2 linked regions of the Flavisolibacter tropicus genome follow. The protein of the gene in region 1 interacts with the protein of each later gene in a pairwise test. Links are inferred from orthologs where the notes say so. Each region holds a gene or a part of one and is shown on either strand. Other genes may lie near its edges. The genes, in order: gyrA and gyrB.

Region 1 (3,441 bases):
TGTTGTAGACTTGTGCTTTAGCAAACCAATAGTCAGCGTTTGACTGATTCTTTGGGTCGTTCAATGCAGCATCTACTTTTTCTTTTGCTTCGCCGTACTTCTTTTTCCCAATTTTGTCCTGGATATCATCCAGCTTTTGAGCAAACAAGCTGCTAGTAGCTGCTACTAGTAATGCGGATAAAATGAGTTTACGCATTTGTGTTTTGTTTAGTTTGATTTTTATAGTTTAAGCATTGTTCTCTTCTTCAGATGCAGAAATTGTAGTTTCGGTTGTATCTACATTTTCAACTGCAGCTTCAGCGCCTTCTGTTTCTTCTATCATTCCAGTTTCATCTTGCACATCTATGCGTGTAATGGCAGCAATTTCATCTTTGTCATCAATGCGAATTAGTTTAACGCCCTGTGTGGCACGTCCTAATTCACGGATATCTGCAACCTTCATACGAATTGTAATACCGCTCTTACAAGTTATGATCAAGTCTTCTGATTCAGCAACATCAAGTATACCTACCAGCTTTCCTGTCTTTTCTGTAACGCTAATGGTTTTAACACCTTTTCCACCACGGTTGGTAATACGGTATTCATCAACCTGAGTACGTTTACCATAGCCTTTTTCACTAACCACCAATACCGTTCTTTCAGGCGTCGTTGGGTTAGCACAAATCATACCAACAACTTCGTCATTAGCATCATCAACTTCTATACCGCCTACTCCAATAGCTCCGCGGCCTGTAGTACGAACTTTAGATTCAGGGAATCGAATAGCTCTACCACTTCCAACGGCCATCATAATATCACAATTGCCATCAGTTAAACGAGCTTCTAAAAGCTGATCGCCTTCTACAATTGTAATAGCATTTACACCTGTTTGACGAGGACGGCTGAAATCTTCTAGAGCTGTTTTCTTGATAATACCCTTCTTGGTACAAAGTACAATATAGTGTGAGGTAACGTAGTCTGTGTCCTGAAGATCCTTGATATCGATAATTGCTCTGATTTTATCGTCCTGAGCTAATTGCAACAAATTTTGGATAGCTCTACCCTTGCTGTTCTTATCGCCTTCTGGGATCTGGTACACATTTAACCAATAACATCTACCCTTTTCAGTGAAGAATAACATGGTATGGTGGGTTGATGCCACAAAAATGTGTTCAATAAAGTCTTCGTCACGCGTACGACCGCCCATAGCCCCTCTACCTCCTCTGCGTTGTGCACGGAATTCGGTAGCTGAGGTACGTTTCATATAACCTAAGTGAGAAATGGTAATAACCACATCTTCTTCTTTGATGAGGTCTTTAATGCTCATCTCGTTATCTAGGAACGTAATATCTGTTTTACGAGCATCACCAAACTTGTCTTTTACTTCAGTCAACTCATCCTTAATGATCTGGTAACGCATTCCTTCATTAGACAGGATTTCACGCAGGTGAGCAATCAAGATCATAAGGTTATCATATTCTTCTTTGATCTTATCGCGTTCCATGCCTGTAAGACGTTGTAAACGCAATTCAAGGATCGCTTTTGCCTGAATTTCATCCAATCCCCAACCGGCATTAATCAAATTATCTTTAGCCACCTCCGGAGTAGCAGAAGCACGAATCAAAGCAATTACTTCATCCAGATGATCCAGGGCAATCAGGTAACCCTGTAAGATGTGAGCTTTCTTTTCGGCTTCTCTCAACTCAAACTTCGTACGACGTACAACTACTTCATGGCGGAACTCTACGAACTCAGAAATCAGTTCTTTTAAGTTCAATATGCGAGGACGGCCTTTAACCAGTGCTACGTTATTGATACCATAGCTGGTTTGTAGTTCTGTGTATTTGAAAAGCTGGTTGATAACCAGGTTGGCAACCGCATCTCTTTTCAGATCGATTACAATACGGGTACCTTCTTTTTTATTGGATTCGTTGTTAACGTGGGCAATTCCTTCAATCGATTTATCATTTACCAGCTGACCGATGCGATCGCAAAGTGAATCGCGGTTTACCTGGTAAGGCACTTCAGTAATGATGATCTGCTCACGACCACTTGGTTTCGTATCCACGTGAAGTTTACCGCGCAATACCACTCTACCACGACCAAAATGGAAGCCCGCTTTTACACCTTCCATACCAAAGATGGTACCTCCGGTTGGGAAGTCTGGCCCTTTGATATAGTGCATTAGTTCATCGATGGTAATTTCACGGTTGTCAATATAGGCAATACAACCATCAATTACTTCACTCAAGTTATGCGGCAGCATATTGGTAGCCATACCAACGGCAATACCGCTAGAACCATTTACCAATAATTGAGGTATGCGGGTAGGAAGAACTGTTGGTTCTTCTAATGAATCATCGAAGTTGAGCTGATAATCGATCGTATCTTTTTCAATATCCTGCAGGATGTTTTCCGCAATACGGTGCATACGGACCTCGGTATAACGCATGGCCGCCGGACCATCACCATCTTGGCTACCAAAGTTACCCTGGCCATCAACCAGTGTATAACGCATGCTCCAGTCCTGGGCCATACGTACTACAGCGTCATATACGGAGGAGTCACCATGCGGGTGGTATTTACCAAGTACATCCCCTACCAGACGAGCTGATTTTTTGTAGGGACGAGTAGGGCCCATACCCAATTCATTCATAGCGAAAAGGATACGGCGGTGTACCGGTTTTAAACCGTCGCGAACATCAGGTAAGGCACGGCCAACAATTACCGACATTGAATAGTCGATATAAGCCGTTTTCATTTGCTCCTCAATGTTGACGGGTATTATCCGGTTAAAATCGTTTGTTTCCTGCGGTTGTAATTTATCTTCCATTCAAATCAGCTTGTAGTAACAAAATTTAAGGTTGGCAAATTTACCTTTTATTCGGCTAAAAACCTTATAAAATAGCCTTTATAAGTGTTTGGTTTATAGAGATATTAGACAAATCCGTGTTAATGTTGAAAACCTGAGGAAAACATCTTTTTGAAAATAGCCTGCAATCCATTCTTTCCCCCTAATAAACCTATAAAAAACACTTGAGAATTTTGAAAAAAAGCCGCTTTTTAGAGGCGCTAAGGACGAATTAAAATGATAATCCTTTTAAAATTTTATTTTCACTTATCATTTTGAGGATTATGAAGAAAATTTTACTGTTTGGCGCTGGTAAATCTGCAACGGTTTTGATTGATTATTTATTGAAAAATGCATTGCTTGAAGACTGGACTGTTACTGTGGTAGATGCAAATTTGTCTTTGGCTCAAAGTAAAATTGGTAATGCATTGGCTGGTCAAGCATTGTCCTTTGATATCAACGATGCTGCAGAAAGAGGAACACATATTCAGCAAGCAGATATTGTAATATCCTTACTCCCCCCTGCCCTTCATATTTTAGTGGCTAAAGACTGTATTTCCTACAAAAAGAACCTGCTTACGGCGTCTTACGTGGATGAGCAAATGCGCAAC
Region 2 (3,222 bases), 4.2 Mb from region 1 along the record:
GATTCCAGAATATAGAAATCATACCCGCACAAATAACTACGGTAGCCTCTAAAGTGGAGGATGTAGTTATAGGCAGCTTGGAAGGCTCTCCCCTAACCACCTACTTAGCAGAACGAGGAGAGGCTAAAGAAAGAGTCAGAGAGCTATTACATAAGGCCTTATCTTCCTACCTAACAAATGGAGAATACCGTTTTGCTATGCAGGCACTTTATTGCAAGGGGGAAAAATGAAAGAAAATAGAGCTAGCATAGGCTGGCCCGTTAAGGCTTATCCTGTCTAAAAGAGGCCATCTGCAACCTCGATTATTGCATTTCTATAAAACGTGAAAAACTAGTGGGTAAAAAGGGGGCTAAAGGGTTCTATTTTAACGTCTTCTGCTTTGGCTAAACACCCCTTATTTGGTATATTTGCCAGAATGGACCTGCACCTATCCGGTGCTTAAATTTCCGTATAAAATGAGCGATATTTTAGATACAGCAACAGCTACTCCCACCCCAGCCGTTCAGCCCTCTTATGGTGCGGATAGCATTCAGGTATTAGAAGGTTTGGAAGCCGTACGTAAACGTCCGGCGATGTACATAGGCGACATTGGGGTAAAAGGTTTACACCACCTAGTGTATGAGGTAGTAGATAACTCTATTGATGAAGCCTTGGCTGGACACTGTAAGAACATTACAGTCTCTATTCATGAAGACAACTCCATCTCTGTTGAAGACGATGGCCGTGGTATCCCAACAGGTATTCATGCCAAAGAAGGCCGCTCTGCACTGGAAGTAGTACTGACAGTACTTCACGCCGGTGGTAAATTTGACAAAGGCAGTTATAAAGTATCCGGTGGTTTGCACGGTGTGGGTGTAAGTTGCGTGAACGCTTTAAGTACAAAGCTTCATGTAACCGTACGTCGTGAAGGAAAGATCTTTGAACAAGAATATAGAATTGGTGCTCCCCAGTATCCTGTGCGCATCATTGGTGAAGCTGAAACTACTGGTACTACCGTACACTTCTGGCCAGACGAAACGATATTTACTACAACTGTTTATACCAAAGATATCCTGGAAGGACGTTTGCGTGAGCTAGCTTTCCTGAACAGGGGTATTCGCATTATATTGAATGACCTTCGTGAAAAGGACGAAGAGAGCGGCATGACCTATTCACAGGTCTTTTACAGCGAAGGCGGTATAACTGAGTTTGTGGAAATGCTGGATAAGAATGCCGGCCGCACATCACTGATTCCTAATGTAGTTTATGTAGAAGGACGTGATGAGAAAACAAACGTAACTGTAGAAGTAGCCACTATCTATAATGATAGTTATAATGAACATATCTACTCTTATGTAAACAATATCAACACCATTGAAGGAGGTACACACGTAGCGGGCTTCCGCCGTGCATTGACACGTGTGTTCAAATCCTATGGTGATAAGCAAAACCTTTTTGAAAAGGCCAAGGTTACTATTGAAGGTGATGACTTCCGCGAAGGCCTGAGTGCCATTATCTCTGTAAAAGTTCCAGAACCTCAGTTTGAAGGACAGACAAAGACTAAACTGGGTAATAGTGAAGTAGCTGGCGTAGTAGATAGTACGGTTTCAAGAGCGCTTGAAATTTACCTGGAAGAAAATCCAAAGGAAGCCAAGAACATTATCAATAAAGTGATTTTGGCAGCACAAGCCAGAGCCGCAGCACGTAAAGCCCGCGAGCTGGTACAGCGTAAGTCTGTATTAAGCGGAGGTGGTTTACCCGGTAAACTGGCCGACTGCTCTGAACGTGATGCTGAAAAATGTGAGCTATACCTGGTAGAGGGTGACTCGGCGGGTGGAACAGCCAAACAAGGCCGCGACCGTAGCTTCCAGGCGATCTTGCCGCTACGTGGTAAAATCCTGAACGTAGAAAAAGCTATGGAGCATAAGATATACGAGAACGAGGAGATTCGCAACATGTATACGGCCCTTGGTGTAACTGTTGGTACTCCAGACGATCCTAAAGCGCTGAACTTAGCCAAGCTTCGTTATCACAAGCTCATTATCATGACCGATGCCGATGTGGATGGAAGCCACATTGCAACCTTGATTCTAACCTTTATTTACCGCTATATGAAGGAAATGGTGGAACAAGGATATGTCTATATTGCTCAACCACCTTTATACTTGGTAAAAAAAGGAAAAGAGCAAGCCTATGCATACAACGAAGAACAGCGTAAGCAAACCGTTGAAAGATTAGGTGGAGCTAATCCTGATAGCGTAAATATTCAGCGATACAAAGGTTTGGGAGAAATGAACGCGGAGCAATTATGGGACACAACAATGAATCCTGCTACACGTACATTGAAACAAATCACAATAGAAAGTGCTGCAGAAGCAGATCGCATCTTCTCTATGTTGATGGGCGATGAAGTTGCGCCTCGTCGTGACTTCATTGAAAGTCATGCGAAGTATGCACGTATCGACGTTTAATGTGTTTTGATATAATAAAAGTTTAAGGTTGCCTTTCGGCAACCTTTTTTAATTCTTACAATTCTTCAATTTCCTCATCTTCCTTTAAAAGCATAATTTTCTACTATCGAACCCGCGATATGAAATATCTATTTTTACTGTTATTCGTATCCCTCTCCTATAGCTCTTATGCACAAACTGTTCTAAAAGGAGTTGTAGTTGAACAAGAAACAAATAAGCCCGTTCCTGCAGCCAGTGTTTTTCTGAACAACACATCGGTTGGTACCACTACCAATGGGCAAGGGTATTTCGAACTAACGATGCCATCTGGCAAATTTGATTTGATTGTTTCTTCAATTGGCTTTGAAACGCACAATCAAACGATCTCAGCAAATGAAATAGCCTTACCTCTTACCATTAAACTTCAACCCAAGGTAAAGGCGCTGGAAACAGTAGTTGTAGAACCTTTTATAAAAGATGGCTGGGAACAATGGGGACGTCTTTTTCTGGAGAGCTTTATAGGAACATCTTCATTTGCTAACAACTGCCTTATTAAAAATACTAATGTTATTAAGTTCCGGCATTCCAAAAAGGATAATGTGCTCACTGCTATTGCACTTGAGCCCTTAATCATTGAAAATAAGGCATTAGGTTATACTATCCGGTATCAACTAGAAAACTTTACCTACCAGTTTAAAGAGCGGTTTATTTTTTACCAGGGCTATCCCTTTTTTGAGCCCATGAAAGGTGGCGCAGCAAGGGAAAAGAGATGGGCCAGAAACAGGAAAGAAGC

What was found.
Region 2: the proteins of gyrA (region 1) and gyrB interact in binary tests that used the Escherichia coli proteins (3 or more experiments, as listed by UniProt). The link is inferred for Flavisolibacter tropicus from one-to-one orthologs.

Annotation. Positions count from the first base shown.
Region 1 is NZ_CP011390.1:685,959-689,399, forward strand. The notes cover bases 20-3,126. They hold gyrA (DNA gyrase subunit A), read right to left. Parts: upstream 2,813-3,126; coding sequence 227-2,812; downstream 20-226. Other genes in these bases: SY85_RS02790 (hypothetical protein), read right to left, coding at 20-196; SY85_RS02800 (saccharopine dehydrogenase C-terminal domain-containing protein), read left to right, coding at 3,115-3,126. Outside these bases: more of SY85_RS02790, read right to left, coding at 1-19; more of SY85_RS02800, read left to right, coding at 3,127-3,441. UniProt on the Escherichia coli protein: A type II topoisomerase that negatively supercoils closed circular double-stranded (ds) DNA in an ATP-dependent manner to maintain chromosomes in an underwound state.
Region 2 is NZ_CP011390.1:4,860,217-4,863,438, reverse strand. What follows is about bases 65-2,952. They hold gyrB (DNA topoisomerase (ATP-hydrolyzing) subunit B), read left to right. Parts: upstream 65-455; coding sequence 456-2,450; downstream 2,451-2,952. Other genes in these bases: SY85_RS20850 (carboxypeptidase-like regulatory domain-containing protein), read left to right, coding at 2,570-2,952; SY85_RS20860 (class I SAM-dependent methyltransferase), read left to right, coding at 65-230. Also shown: more of SY85_RS20860, read left to right, coding at 1-64; more of SY85_RS20850, read left to right, coding at 2,953-3,222. UniProt on the Escherichia coli protein: DNA gyrase negatively supercoils closed circular double-stranded DNA in an ATP-dependent manner to maintain chromosomes in an underwound state.